DNA from 2 places in the Dehalococcoides sp. THU4 genome. Region 2 is predicted to be linked to the other one. Evidence: riboswitches for the same ligand, from Rfam matches in the RefSeq annotation. Region 2 holds a riboswitch; the other holds the start of a gene.
What was found. A riboswitch is a leader RNA that binds a small molecule or an ion and turns the genes downstream of it on or off. The one in region 2 is predicted to bind cobalamin.

Region 1 (7,749 bases), 420 kb from region 2:
ATTGCAACTACCCTGAAGCCGCCGCAGATAAGCCCAAGGTGGGCGGTTTTTCAACTGTGGATGTTGAAGCGGTGACTGCTATAGGACCTGATATTATTCTGGCCTCCAATCTTCATGAGTCTACCGTTATCCCTCAGCTTGAACAGTTGGGTCTGACTGTGATAGCTATCAGCCCGGATAACCTGGAAGAAGTAATCTCATCTATTGAGCTTATCGGCAAATGCCTTAATCAGGTTGAAAAAGCCAATTCGCTGGTAGACGGGATGCAAACCCGTATAGATGCGGTAACAGCCAAGGTCAAAAACCTGTCTGACAGTCAGAAACCGCGTGTTTTATACATTGTCTGGCATGAACCTCTTATGAGTGTTGGTTCTACTGCCTTTATAACCGGCTTGATTACTGCTGCCGGAGGCGTTAGTATTACTGCTGATTCTGTAGAAGCTTATCCTACCATTAGTTTGGAAACAGTACTCGGGGCTAATCCCCAGGTGATAGTGGTGGGTACCGGTATGGGCTCAGGGGCGGATGCGCCGCTGATTTTTATGCAGGATGAGCCCCGTCTGGCGGCTATTGATGCCAGAATAAACGGCTATATATATAGTATCAATACAGACCTTATCGGCCGTACCGGCCCGCGGATTGTAGATGCTCTGGAGCAGCTGGCCCAGATGCTCCACCCTGAAATATTCGGGGCTTTCAGCGGATAAAGAATTCGGGTGGGGCAGGTATATACCTGCCCCACAGTTTTGCAGGTAAGAATGGGTGTTAATACAAGTCTGAATAAAGAAAACAGCCCGGCAGTACCCGGCGGTCTGCACCCTCACTGGCAGGGCAGGCTTTATGCAATGCTCGGGTTGCTTGGATTGCTGCTGCTGGCGGCAATCTTTGCTATTTCATTCGGCTCGGTTGAAGTGCCGTTTTTTACCACTATATCCATTATAATTTCAAAAATCCCCTTTATACATATCAGCCCTGACTGGACTGTAAATACCCAGACTATTATTTGGGATATCCGTTTGCCCAGAGTCCTGCTGGCCGGAGTGGTGGGTATGGCTTTGGCTGTGGCCGGGGCTACATATCAGGGGCTTTTCCGTAACCCTCTGGCAGACCCGTATCTTATCGGTGTGGCCCAAGGGGCGGCGGTAGGCGCTGTACTGGGGCTGATACTGGGTATCGGTTTTGATATACTGGGTATTTTTGCAACCCCGCTGTTTGCCTTTGTGGGGGCGTTCGGGGCGGTAGGTGTTGTGTATATGCTGGCCAGGGTGGGAAACCGCCTTACGGTTACCACTTTGATACTGGCTGGTGTGGCACTGGGCTCATTCCTTACGGCTGTTGTATCGTATTTAATTACGGTCAGCGGCGACAAGATTCACTCTGTTATGTTCTGGCTGATGGGCAGTTTTTCTATGGCTGCCTGGGACAGTGTAAAAATAGTTGTACCTATTGTAATCATAGGTACTATAGTTATACTTTTATTTGCCCGTTCGCTGAACCTTATTCAGCTGGGTGAAGAGCAGGCTCAGGAACTGGGGGTGGATGTGGAACGGATGAAAATCTTCCTCCTTACGGCAGCTACCCTGATAACAGCGGCAGCGGTATCTTTTGTGGGTATTATCGGTTTTGTGGGTATTATAGTTCCCCACGCCGTGAGACTAATCTGGGGGGCGGATTACCGTTTCCTGCTGCCTCTTTCGGCTCTGGTGGGGGCGGTATTTATGATAATGGCTGACATTGCCTCCCGTACTTTGGTTGCTCCCAATGAAATCCCGGTGGGGGCTATTACGGCACTGGTGGGTGCGCCCTTTTTCCTGTATTTGCTTAGAAAACGCACCCGAATGCTCTTTTAGGTATATGAAAAATGTTTGAACTTGAAGTCCGGGATATAACCCTGGCCTATGGTGCGGTTGATGTTTTAAGGAATGTCAGCTTTAAAACCATGCCCGGTGAAATGATAGGTTTGGTAGGGCCGAATGGTTCAGGCAAGTCTACCCTGATAAAATCTTTGGCCAGAGTTATAGAGCCGCGTCTGGGGCATATTTACATAAACGGGCGTGATTCGCGTACTATCCCCCGCCTGGAGCTGGCTAAAATGGTAGGGGTTGTGCCTCAGATACCGGTACTTCCCAGCGCTTTTACCGCTTTTGAGATTGTCCTGATGGGTCGAAACCCTCATATGGGAACGTTTCAATATGAAAGCCGCAAGGATATTGCCATTGCCTGGGAGGCTATGGAGAGGGCAGGGGTACTGCATCTGGCTGAAAGACAAATAGGCGAACTGTCGGGCGGTGAAATACAAAGTGTAGTCATTGCCCGTTCTTTATGCCAGAAAACCGAGGCTATTTTGCTGGATGAGCCTACTTCCAACCTGGATATAGGCCGCCAGATAGAGGTACTTGACCTTATAAAATCAGAGTGCCGCGAACGGAATATTACCGTAATTGCCGCCTTGCACGACCTTAATCTGGCTGCCCATTATTGTGAAAGGCTGATACTTATTGATCACAACGGCATTCATGCAGACGGCAGTCCGGCCGAGGTAATAACCACTGAAAATATCAGCCGTGTTTACGGCCCCGGCAGTTATGTCCATACTCATCCCCTAAGCGGACTTCCGGCGGTACTGCCGCGTTTAGGTAATACCCGCTGTGCAAACGGCGAAAAGGGAGGCACGGGTGCCCGCTGAGCAGGTAAATATCCGGACAGTTGCCGAATTTCACGGCATAAAGGCCGAGGTTATTGAGCATGAGGTCTGGGGTGTTCCCGCCAATGCTTTAGTGATTACTTTTCCCGAAGAACGGCAGGCACTTTCCGGCAGGCAGGGTTACCGCAAGGTCAAGGCAGTCTGCAATATTTATCTGCCGGATGCTATCTGGCCGCGTCTGCATAATGATAAATTAAGCTGGAATGGCTATTACCGTCAGGTTTTTTCCAAAGCCCTGAGTGCTATCGGCATTCCCCTTTCCAAAGTGCTGGTTTTATCCACCGGGGTTACCATGGACCATCTGGCCTTCCATGAAGAAAAACAGGGTGATTTGTGGGTGGCGGTTCTGGCTACTGCCGGGGTGGAGTCTAATGCCTTACGCATTGGGCAGGATAAGTCTTCGGGTATTGACCGTAACGGCAAGTTCAAACCCTTCGGCACTATAAATACTATTATTCTTACCAGCGAAAGCCTGCCGCAGTCTGCTCTGGCTTCCTGTTTTATAACCGCTACCGAGGCAAAGACTATTGCTTTGGATGAACTGGGTGTCATGAGTGCTTATACCCCCGGCCTAAAAGCCAGCGGCACCGGCACTGACCAGATAGTGGCAGTTTCCGGCACAGGTGACAAGGCAACCTACGTGGGCGGGCATACTTTGCTGGGCGAACTGATGGGGCGGAGTGTGACCCTGGCTATAAAAGAAGCCCTGACCAAGCGTATGGCCAGCAGAAAAGGGCATTAGGTTGGAAGTCCTTTTTATATTCCTGCTGGCGCTCATTATTGATTTGGTTTTTGGAGACCCGCCTAATGCTTTTCATCCGGTAGCCTATATGGGCAGGGTAATTGCCATTTTTGAGCGGGCAGGGTTTAAGGGCGGCCGGGTCTACCAGTTTGTTTACGGTATAGTCATGGTTTTTATTGCCATGGCACTTTTTTTTATACCGGTATATTTTCTGCTGGACTGGCTGCATGGAGTAAACAGTGTAGTTTACATAATAGTGTCAGCCGTTTTACTCAAGATGTGTTTTACGGTAACCGGCTTGCGTAAGGCCGCTTTGCTGATTAAACAATTGTTAGAAAAAGATGACATTGCCCAGGCCCGTTTTGAGCTCCGCTCACTGGTTTCACGTGATACCTCCAAACTGCCTCAGCCCAAACTGGTGGCGGCGGCGGTGGAATCTGTGGCGGAGAGTATCGGAGACGGGTTTGTGGCGCCGCTCTTTTTCTTTCTGATATTCGGCGTGCCCGGTGTTATGGCCTACCGGGTAGTTAGCACCTTTGACAGCATGGTGGGTTACCGCGGCAAATACGAATATCTGGGCAAGTTTGCCGCCAGATTTGATGATGTGCTTAATTTTATTCCGTCCAGACTGTCTGCCTTGTGCATACTGATTGCCAGCTTCTTTGGGCGTTACAGCCCGGCAGGGGCATGGCGGATAATGTGGCGTGACCACGCCAAGACCCAAAGCCCCAATGCCGGCTGGCCAATGGCGACTGCGGCCGGTGCCCTTGAAGTTTGTCTGGAAAAAGTGGGACACTATTCTTTAGGGGATAATATCAGGGAGCTTGTTCCCCAAACTATCAGCCGTTCGCTGCTGCTTATAAACAGTGCGGCCTTTATCTGGGTTTTAATAAGCGCAGGAGTGATTTATTTTGTCCGTATCGCCTAAGCCGCAGGTAGAAAAATTAAAGCCGTGTTACCACGGCGGGCCGAACTATGCCGAGCTTAGAAAACTGGGTATCAGCCCGGATGCGGTTATGGATTTTTCGGTAAGCTCAAATCCCTATCCGGTACCTGTTGAGCTTAAAAATGCCCTTTGCTCTCTGGTGATTGACCGCTACCCTGATTCAGATTCTGCCGAACTAAAAGAATACCTGGCGGGCAGGCTTTCGCTTAAGCCCGAAAACCTGATTATGGGCAACGGTTCTATGGAAATTATCCGTCTGGTTGCCGGGGCGTATTTCGGGGTGGGGGATACGGTTTTAATACTTAAACCCACCTTCGGGGAATATGAACTGGCAGCAGAAGTGGCCGGTGCGGATATAATTGAGCAGTGGGCAGACGAAGAAAGCGGATTCAAGTTTGATTTAGATGTGACCTGCCGTCTTATTAAAAAACACCAGCCCAAAGCGGTATTTATCTGCAATCCCAATAACCCGACCGGGGTTTATCTTTCTAAAGCGGATATTGAAAAAGTGCTGAGCGCCTGCACTGATACCCTGCTGGTGCTGGACGAAGCTTATATAGCCTTTGCTGAAGGCGGCTGGAATTCAACAGATTTGCTTGAAACGGGCAATATTATAGTTATCCGCTCTATGACCAAAGATTGCGCTTTGGCCGGGCTGAGGCTTGGTTATGGCATGGCTTCGGCGGAGATAATAACCAACCTTAAAAAGGTCTGTCCGCCGTGGAATGTTAATGCTGCCGCCCAGAAAGCCGGGCTTGTTTGCCTGTGTCACCCCAGCTATCTGGCGGAATCTGAGAAAAAGATAAAGGCCTCTAAGGAGTATCTCAGGCAGGGTTTTGCAGGCTTGGGCTTTAGAGTGCTGCCCTCCGAGACCAATTTTTTCCTGCTGAAAGTGAAAAAGGCCGCGGATTTCCGTTCGGCACTCCTTAAGCACGGGCTTATGGTGCGGGACTGCACTTCATTCGGTTTGCCGCAGTATGTCCGCATTGCTCCCCGCACCCAAAGTGAGTGTGAACGCCTGCTTGCGGTTGCGGCTGAATTGAAAAGTAAGTCTGAGATTTATCCAGCCTGATTGACTGGCAGGGTTTTGTCTGATATAGTTTTTAATGGTGATTAGCAAACGGAACACGGTTTGAATCCGTGGCGGTCCCGCCGCTGTAACCGGGGACTCTGGTTTCTTAAAGCACTTTTTGTGCGGCCACTGTCAGGGCAGTACCCTGATGGGAAGGGCGGAACCGGGGGATAATCCGGAAGCCAGAAGACGTGTTAACACCAAACCGGATACCTGATGGTAAAGGGGCCGGCTCATCTTGAAGATATTTTGAGATGTGCCAGCCCCTTTTTTATTTGGGCAGGCGCCAGAGGAGGATAAACTGAGCATAGCCTGAGATACCACTATGGATATTATGACCAAAGTTTTTAATATAGGAGTTTTAAAAATATGGAACTATTAAATGCAACACTGGCAAAGATACACGGGCTTGATAAAGAGGCCATGACCAAGGCTCAGGCCCATCAGGATATCCTGACTAAACCACAGGGTTCTTTAGGCAAGCTGGAAGCAATTGCGGTTCAGCTTGCAGGCATTCAGGGGGATGCCAAGCCCCAAACTGCTCGCAAAGCCATTATAACTATGGCTGGCGACCACGGTATTATTGATGAAAAGTTTCACAACTGGCCCAAAGAAGTAACCGCCCAGATGCTGCAAAATTTCGCCCATGGCGGTGCCGCCATAAATGTCCTTTCCAGACAGGTGGGGGCGCGTAATGTGGTGGTTGCTTTGGGGGTGGCCACCCCCATGGCGGAAGACCCGAATATAATCAACCGCAATATTGCCCCCGGTACCAATAACATGGTTTACGGTCCGGCTATGACCCGCGAGCAGGCGGTAAAAGCTATTGAAACAGGTATAGAGATTGTAAACGCCGAGGTTAAAAAAGGGCTGGATTTGGTAGGTACCGGTGATATGGGTATCGGCAATACTTCCCCCTCCGCCGCTATTTGCTCTGTTATTACCGGGCGGTCACTTGAAGAGGTAACCGGGCGGGGTACCGGTGCTTCAGACGAGCAGATGAAGCTGAAACGCAACGCCATTGCCAAGGCAATTTCCCTTAACAAACCCAATGCCCAAGATGCGCTGGATGTGCTGTCCAAGGTGGGCGGCTATGAAATAGGCGGTCTGGCAGGAGTAATACTGGGTGCGGCAGCTAACAGAGTGGGGGTGGTTGTAGACGGATTTATTTCAGGTGCGGCGGCACTTATTGCGTATACTATCTGCCCGCAGGCAAAGGACTTTATGTTTGCCGCTCACCAGTCGGTAGAGCCGGGACACCGTATTTTGCTTGAACACATGGGGCTGGATGCTATTTTGAAAATGGATATGCGCCTGGGTGAAGGTACAGGTGCCGCCCTTGCCATGAATATTATTGAAGCATCCAACCGTATCCAGCACGAGATGGCCTCTTTTGCAGATGCCGGGGTTTCCGAAAAGCAAAGTTAGGTGTATTCTGGTATAATCCCGGTTTGAGGAAATATATATGGGTTCATTCTTAGCGGCTTTCCGCTTTCTTACCAATATACCTGTCCCCTGGCTGAAAGAAGACTGGCAGGGGGAGAAGTCACATCTGGATTTTGCCCGCTCACTTGGCTTCTACCCCCTGGTGGGTTTAATTGTCGGGTTGATACTGGCCGTTTTGGGCTGGGTTTTCAGCCTTTTTTTACCAGATGTACTTACAGCCGCTTTGCTGACAGTAAGCCTGGTGGTGATTACCGGCGGTTTGCATCTTGACGGCCTGACAGATACCTTTGACGGTATTGCCGCCGGCCACAAGTCATTTGAACGCGCCCAGGAGGTAATGCATTTGCCGGGGGTGGGGGCTATCGGGGTACTTGCGGCAATCTGCCTGTTACTTTTAAAGTTTGCCGCTATCGTTAGCCTTCCTTCAGGTGGTTTCATAACCGGGCTTATCCTGTTTCCTGTAATCAGCCGCTGGGCTATGGTCTATGCGGTGGTTTGTTACCCGTATGTCAGGTCACAGGGTTTGGGCAAAGAGCTTAAGGGCGGGTCTGCAAAAGCCAGCTTGTGGCTTGCTACCATTTTCTGTCTGGCAGTCTGTGTAATACTGGGCGGCTGGGCAGGGTTGCTGGCTATGTTCGGCAGCTGGCTGCTGGTTATGTATCTGGCATCTTTCTTCAGACGCAGGCTTGGCGGACTAAACGGGGATACTTACGGCTCAATTAACGAATTTACCGAGGTAGCGGCGCTGATATTTATAGTGGCCTTGTCCGGGTATTTCAGTTGAAACAGAGGGAGTTTATAGCATGAAACTGATACTGGTGCGTCACGGGGAGACCGAA
Region 2 (7,749 bases):
TCTTTTCCTCCAGAGCGGTTATCTCTGCCTTGCGTTTCTTGGCGGCGGCTTCATAACCGTAACCGCTGGTAATGGCATCCCAGTAGCAGGCGTCTACGCACCGTCCGCAGTAGGTGCAGCTGGAGGTATCCAGACTATAGTCATGTACCTGATGAACAATATCACACCGCAGACATCTCTGGGCTTCCTTCTTGGCAGCTTCGGGAGACAGAGTTTTTTCAATCTCCACTTTGTCACCGCCGGCCTGTTTTACCAGACTAAGCTCTACCTGAGAGCGGTTTTGACCCTTAGGTTCGTTAAGGGGTTTGATATTTTTTTCAGGCGGGGCCAGAGTCTCATCCAGATTGCCTTCGCCCCCCAGATATTTGTCAATCAGACCGGCTACCGAACGTCCGGCGGCCATAGCCTCAATGACCGAGCGGGCACCGCTGATGCCGTCACCGGCGGCAAATACGCCGGGCTGGACTACGGAAAGATAATCCGCCCCCGGTTTTTCATTGGAAGTAACCGTAGTGATAACTGTATCTGCCGCTATAAAGCGGTGTGTATCATTTATTATCTCATAATGGAGTTTATTTTCTTTGTCATATCCGTAAGAGCGGATACGGAAAAGTTCCACTCCCTCAATTTTGCCGTCCAGCCTGACCAGCTTTGCAAAATCCAGTGATGGATGAACAGTCACACCTGCATCTATAGCCCGGTCTACTTCCTCCGGGGAGGCTTCCTTGCTGCCGGCGTGGCGGCTGCAAACCAGATGCACCTCTGAGACCCCCAGGCTCTTAGCGGCAAAGGCACTGTTGTAAGCTTCAATGCCGCCGCCTATTATTACTACTTTGTCACCCAGACTTTCTTTGGTGGATGATTTTATATTCTTAAGGAAATCACTGCCCTGCATCAGGTCTGATTCAACGGTTTCATCACAGGGAAGGAGCAGCCCTTCGTCCAGACCGAGTACGCCGGTGGAAAGGAGGACCGAATCGTATCCCTGTTTGAACAGGGTCTGTACGGACTGCACCTGGCAGGAGGTATGGATAGTTACGCCCAGGTCGGTGATGGCCTTAATTTCTTTATTGAGTATATCTTTGGGCAGCTGATGCTCTGGTATACTGTAAAACATCTTGCCGCCGGCGTATTCCATGGATTCAAATATAGTTGCTTCGTGCCCCAGCAGGGTCAAAAAGTAGGCTGAGGTAAGTCCGGCCGGGCCGGAACCGATAATAGCTACCTTTTTGCCGGTGGAAGGGGCAATTTTAAGGTTATTTTTCCAACTGCCGTCGTCATTTTCAGCGGCATATCTCTTTAAAGCCCGAATAGCAATAGGCTCGTCAAATTTCTGGCGCTGGCACTCCAGTTCACAGGGGTGGAAACAGACATAACCGCACACTGAAGGGAAGGGTATTTTCTCTCTCATAACAGCAGTGGCAGCCGGGGCGTTGCCCTCAGCTACAAAGCGGACATAGCGGGGGATATCCAATCCGGCGGGGCAGGCGCGGGTGCAGGGAGCGGTGCCGACCCGTTTGGTGGGTGTCTTATCCCTATCCAGTTTGATAGCATCTACCGGGCAGATGCTGGCACAGCGGTTACATCCGGTGCAGCGGCTCTGTGTCCAGAAAAACTCACTGCCGGCGGTACGCTTGGTAGAAACTACCTTGCCGTCCTGTTTGATTTCTTCAGCCGGTTCCATTTTGTCTGCAGGTGCTTTTGTTTTGGCCATATATGTCTCTTCTACAAAATATTTAAGCCGATATTTAAAAGACCTAGTTCCTGATATTATACTTGCAACATATAGTACATTGTCAATCTGCAAGCTCACCTGTGAGCCAAACTGCTCTATTCTACCACCCATTTAATTCTTTATCCACCCGGCTTTTAAAGCAGCTGTTTTTTGGGCAAAATGCGGCTAAAATAAGTATTGACAAAACAGAAATAACTAATTAAAATCAAGTCTAATTGAATATGGTCTGCCGGTGCTTTGTAACAAAAGCTTAAAAGGGAAGCCTGTTAGAATCAGGTGCGGTCCCGCCGCTGTATACGGGGACGAAAACTGGAATACGCCACTGTTTCATTAAAATGAAGCGGGAAGGCCCGGTGAGTAGGTTGAGCCGTAAGCCAGAATATCTGCCGGTATAGAGTTTCGCGGAAAATGGCCGTGGGAAATGGTAAATCCCTGAGCCGAAAGGTTTGGGGTTTTATTTTTTTTAATCCTCAAACCTTGGTGGTTTGGGGATTTTTTATTATGGGGGGAAATATGAAAGCGGTCTTGCTGGAAGAACCGGCTAAACTTAGCCTGGCGGAGGTGGACACTCCGTCCTGCCCCAAGGGTGGTGTGCTCTTGGAGGTAGCCTGCTGTGCAATCTGCGGCACAGACGTAAAGATGTTCCGGCGGGGACACCGTGACCTTAAGTATCCCCGGATACTGGGGCATGAAATAGCCGCTGTGGTAGCCTGCTCTGAACACCCTGATTTCAAGGCGGGTGACAGGGTGCAGGTTTATCCGGGTATTGCCTGCGGGGTTTGCCCGCTTTGCCTGCAGGGCAGGGAGAATTTGTGCGGGCAGGTGAAAATAATAGGTTTTAATTATGACGGGGGCTTGGCCGAATATATGGCACTTCCCCCTGAAAGCCTGCCTGGCGGGCTTAACATAATACCTGGGAATGTTTCAGACGAAGAAGCCTCTCTGGCAGAGCCGCTTGCCAGCTGTATCCACAGTCAGTCTGTTAGCCGGGTGGGGGACGGAGATCGGGTGCTGGTGCTGGGGGCTGGGCCTTTAGGTCTTTTACAGGCCATGCTCGCCCGGCATAACGGGGCGGAAAAGGTGCTTATGGCCGAAGTCCTGCCTGACAGGGTGTGTGGGGCGGAACTGGCCTGCCCTGACGGGGTGATAGATTTGGCAAAGACCAGCCTTAAACAGGGGGTTTATGAGCAGACCGGGGGGGCGGGGGTAGATGTGATTCTGATTGCCAGTTCGGGGGTAGAAGTGGGAGAGCTGCCCTCTGTTTTGAGCCCCGGCGGGCGGATAAATTTCTTTTCCGGCCTGCCTAAAGACCGCTCTGAATTCAGCCTTGACGCCAACACTATCCATTACCGGGAGCTGGCCTTGAGCGGCTCTTACGGCTCTACTCCAGCGGATAATGCCCGGGCACTTAGCCTGATAACGGATGGGATTATACCTGTAAAAAGGCTTATCAGCCGGGTAACGGGTATTTCAGATATAGAGGAGGCTTTTCTGGGGGTGGAAAAGCTAAAAGGCCTTAAAACAATTATCAAATTTTAATAAAAAAGGGGGAAACAAAAGTGGACGAAAACAGGGTAAAAAATTTCGGGGCTGTCATAAGCCGCCTTATTTCCAAGGAAAATCTTAACCGTGAGGAAGTAAAAGACTGTTTCTGCCAGATAATGCGGAATGAACAGCCTGACCTCCAGCAGGGTGCCTTTATGGCCGCCCTAACCGCCAAGGGTGAAACAGCACCGGAGATAGCCGGTGTCTGGGAAGCTATATATGAGCAGGATACGGTAAGGGTTAAGCCTTTGGTCAATAAACCTTTGGTGGATAACTGCGGTACGGGCATGGACAGCCTGAAGACCTTTAACATCAGCACGGCTGCTTCCATTGTGGCGGCGGCGGGCGGGGTGGTACTGGCAAAACACGGTGCCAGAGCCCTTTCCGGCAGCTTAGGGACTATTGATATGCTGGAATCACTGGGTGTTGACGTGGAAACAGACGTGGAGACCGTCAGGCGGAGTATTGAAACGGCGGGTATAGGCATTTTTAACGGCATGAGCGCCCAGGTTCACCCCCAGGCTCTTTTCCGTATTCTTTCCCAGATACGTTTCGGGACTACCCTTAATATTGCCGGTTCGCTGGCAAACCCGGCTTTGCCCCGTTATGCGGTCAGGGGGGTATATTCGGCCGAACTATTGCAGCCGGTGGCCGAGGTGATGCGTGAGATAGGTTATAAAAAAGCCCTGGTTATCTACGGCTCTGCCCCCGGCGGCCGGGGAATGGATGAACTTTCCGTTTTGGGCGAAAGCCTCATTGCCGAGCTTGGCGAAGACGGGCAGATTATTAACTACAGCTTGTCCCCGGCAGATTTTGGTTTAAAACCCGGCCGGATGGAGGATATTCTTACTTCAGGGGATAAACAACGCGAAACCCTGCGGCTTCTCCGTATTCTTTCTGGCGGTGAAAACGGGGCTGCCTTTGACGCGGTTTGTCTGAATGCTGCTCCTGTTTTTTATATAGCCGGTGAGGCTGACAGCCTTCAGCAGGGTTATGCTAAAGCGGCGGAGATAATCCGTTCCGGTGCGGCTATTGCCAAGCTCCGGCAGTGGGTGCAGACCCAGAATTCCAACCCCCAAGCCGGTCTTGCCCGGCTGGACAGCCTGCTGGCTGAACTGGACGGAACAAAGGTCAGCTAAGGGTATTTATTTGGGGGGTAAAAGTCAGCCAAGCGCAAATCACGGCGCTGTTTTTTGGCAAGCCCGCTTGGCTTGCGGTAGAGATTTAACCCGGGATGCCTTAATATACGTGTTTAATACGTATTAGAAGATTAACCGGTGCTTGGGCTGATGCTGTCAGCGGTTGAGGCCGGTTTAATATCTGCAAACGGCAGTTCTATACGGAAAGTAGCCCCGTTGCCGGGGGTGCTTTCCGCTGATATTCTGCCATGGTGTTCTTCAATAATGCCATGGCAGATGGAAAGCCCCAGTCCGGTACCCTTACCTACCTCTTTGGTGGTAAAGAAAGGGTCAAAAATACGTTTGATATTTTCAGGGCTGATGCCGGGGCCGTTATCTGAAATACTGATTACCGCATAACCTTTGCGGCGGCTGGTTTTTATGGTTATCTGGGGGTGCTCCTTAAGGCGCAGGAAGAACTCTGCGTTGATAATAATATTTATCAGTACCTGCTGTATCTGGAAGACGTCCAGCATTACCCGCGGCAGGTCGGGGTCCAGTTCGGTTATGCAGCGGATATTATTTATCCGGTGGTCATGTTTGCGCAGTTCAAGCACCTTCTGAATGCTCAGGTTTATATCACCGGCTTCGCGGGTAGGGGTTTGCTGACGGGCAAAAGTGAGCAGATTGCGGACTACTTCAGCCGCCCGCAGGGCTTCGCGGTGAATAGTCTGGACATCTTCTTTGACTGATTCTTCCAGTTCATTCATCAGCAAAAGTTCACTGAAGCCGACAATGCCGGTAAGGGGGTTGTTTATCTCGTGGGCCAGACCGGAAGCCAGCTCACCTACCGAGGCCATACGGTCAGTCATGATAAGCTGCTGTTCCAGTTTCTTGTGTTCGGTAATATCCGCACTGAGTATTATTATGCCCTGGATTTCACCTGAGTAATCACGCAGTACCGCTCCGCTTATCTGGCAGAAATATTCCGTTCCGTCCGGGCGTACACACAGAAGTTCCAGATTGCGTACTTCATTCAGGCTGTCTGCCTGGGCCAGATAGGCTCTGGCTTCTTCACGGTCTTTGGGGGCAATAAATTCCAGCCCGTGTCTGCCTATCATCTGGTCTTTGCTGGTGTAGTTATTCATTTTCAGTATAGTCTGGTTGACTTCGGTAATATAGCCTTGGGTATCCATGACAATTATGCCTTCGTTAACCCCGTTGAACATTCCCCGGATTTTTTCTTCCGAGGCTATCAAGGCATTATGGGTCTGTTTCTGTTCGGTAATATCAGAGATAATGCAGATAGCATTCGTTACGCTGCCGTTTTCATCAAGCAGGGTAGAGCAGTTTACCATCACATCCCGGTACTTGCCGTCTTTGTGGAGCATACGGCAATCCTTGTTATAAATAATTTCCCCGCGGTTTAGGCTGGCAATATGCCTGCGGACTTCATGGCGGAAGGGTTCTTCCACAATTTCCAGAAAGCTCATCCCCACCAGTTCGGCCGGAGTATAGCCCAGTATTTCCTGAACACGCATATTGCAGTCATTTATAATACCGTTCTGGTCAAACGAAATAATAATGCTGGCGGCTGTTTCAAATATAGAGCGGTAGCGGTTTTCACTGCGGGTAAGGGCATCACGGGCATTTTTCAGACGGCTTATATCTGTGAAGGTGGTATAAACCATGTACGAGTTTTCCTGGTTGAGGCGGAACAGCGGCAGGGCAAACAGGTTGACCCAGCGGACCTCACCGGAAAGGTTATTCTTTATGCCCATAAAGACATTCCGCACCGCTTTGCCGGTCTTCAGGGCAGTTATTACCGGGTTTTCCTCCGGCGGCATTATTGAGCCGTTTTCCTGCACATAAGTCCAGACCGGGTCGGCAATATTTGTTCCCAGCAGTTCGCTTTCATGCCTGCCGAAAATAGTATTGGCGGCCGGGTTGGTTTCAATTATGATGCCCTTATCATCAATATAAATAGCCCCCTGGGCCATAGTTTCAAACAGGGTGTGATACTTTTCCTCTGACATACGCAAAGCTTCTTCAATATGTTTAAGCTCGGTGACGTCTTCGCCTGAATACAGTATTGAATTAAATTTTCCGTCCTGGCTGCGGATAGCCGTAGAATGCCACAAAATCACCTTTTCCTGGCCGTCTTTAGTCAGGACTACATCCATATAGCGTTCCGGCAGGTCGGCTTTGCCTGAGATAATTTGTTTGTACATGGAGTGTTTGATAAGACGGCGGTAACCGGGCACAAAACTATCAAACCAGTTACGCCCCACAATTTCCTGGTATTCATAACCCAGTATTTCGCAGCCCCGCTTGTTAATCTGTAAAACAATCTCATCTTCACTTAAGACAACTATAATTACCCCGGCAATATCCAAATACAACTGGGCTTTGTCCCGTTCTTCTTTCAGCCGGATTTCAGTTCTGGCCAGTTCTTGACGGTGGCGTATTTTTTCCACCCCCAGAGATATATCCTGGGAGACCTCTCGCAGCAGGGAAATTTCTTCTCTGCCGAATACGTCCGGGTTATTTGAATAAACGCATAATACCCCCAGCAGTTCATCCCCGAAATCAATAGGCGAACAAAGCAGGCTGCAGCAATGCTGACAGCAGATATCATCACCGGGGCAGGTTTGGATGTCTGGAACTACTATCAGGCTGCGGCTTTTTATAGCCTGCTGGATAGGTTCTCCGGGCAGGTAGAGGCAATGCGGTGCCGGGCACTCCCCGGCGGGAAGCTGGGACGGCTGCCCGCTGGCAGCGTGATAGCGGGGTTCAACTGTCTGCTGGTTAGGGGTTGCATAACCTATCCAGGCTACCTGATACCGCCCGGCATAGACCAGTCTTTCGCACACCCTTTCCATCAGCTCTTCTTCGTTGTCTATATGGGTGATATGGTGGTTTATATCCCGTATCATGGAGAGTATCTGGTTGAGTTCTTCTTCGTGGCTTATTACCCGCCGGTGGTTGTTGATTATCAGCCCCACCAGACTGCCGGCACCCAAAGTTAGCAGCATAACGAAGAAAATAACCGGCTCAAACAAGTCCATTCCAACCATCAGCAGCATACCCGGTATTAGGATGCTGCTGACCCAGATTATGGAAACTTTTAATCCCCAGCGCCAGGTGGCAATGGCAATAATAATAATGGTAGTGGATGCCTCCACCATAGTGGCAAAAAGCTTCCAGTTGGCATTTTGAACGAAGTCCTGCGGGGATAAGACTGAGTATAATCCTAAGATGATTACCAGTACGGATAAGCCGGTGACGTATGTAAAATATTTATCTTTGAAAAGAGGGGGGGATTGCTGGTTTTTCATTGTCCTGTTTTCC

Region 1: it holds a riboswitch for cobalamin, as region 2 does, so the genes downstream of both, cobT (nicotinate-nucleotide--dimethylbenzimidazole phosphoribosyltransferase) here and ACE6F3_RS03270 (zinc-dependent dehydrogenase) in region 2, are expected to answer to the same signal.

The regions. Positions count from the first base shown of each region.
Region 1 covers NZ_CP171266.1:1,031,468-1,039,216, forward strand. The annotation lists gene ACE6F3_RS05460 (ABC transporter substrate-binding protein) at 1-707, shown strand, start outside; gene ACE6F3_RS05465 (iron ABC transporter permease) at 759-1,850, shown strand; gene ACE6F3_RS05470 (ABC transporter ATP-binding protein) at 1,862-2,686, shown strand; gene ACE6F3_RS05475 (adenosylcobinamide amidohydrolase) at 2,676-3,446, shown strand; gene ACE6F3_RS05480 (cobalamin biosynthesis protein) at 3,448-4,374, shown strand; gene ACE6F3_RS05485 (histidinol-phosphate transaminase) at 4,358-5,464, shown strand; cobalamin riboswitch at 5,480-5,678, shown strand; gene cobT (nicotinate-nucleotide--dimethylbenzimidazole phosphoribosyltransferase) at 5,834-6,892, shown strand; gene cobS (adenosylcobinamide-GDP ribazoletransferase) at 6,930-7,694, shown strand; gene cobC (alpha-ribazole phosphatase) at 7,714-7,749, shown strand, end outside.
Region 2 covers NZ_CP171266.1:609,869-617,617, forward strand. The annotation lists gene ACE6F3_RS03265 (FAD-dependent oxidoreductase) at 1-1,714, opposite strand, end outside; cobalamin riboswitch at 1,949-2,141, shown strand; gene ACE6F3_RS03270 (zinc-dependent dehydrogenase) at 2,249-3,274, shown strand; gene trpD (anthranilate phosphoribosyltransferase) at 3,295-4,419, shown strand; gene ACE6F3_RS03280 (PAS domain S-box protein) at 4,551-7,736, opposite strand.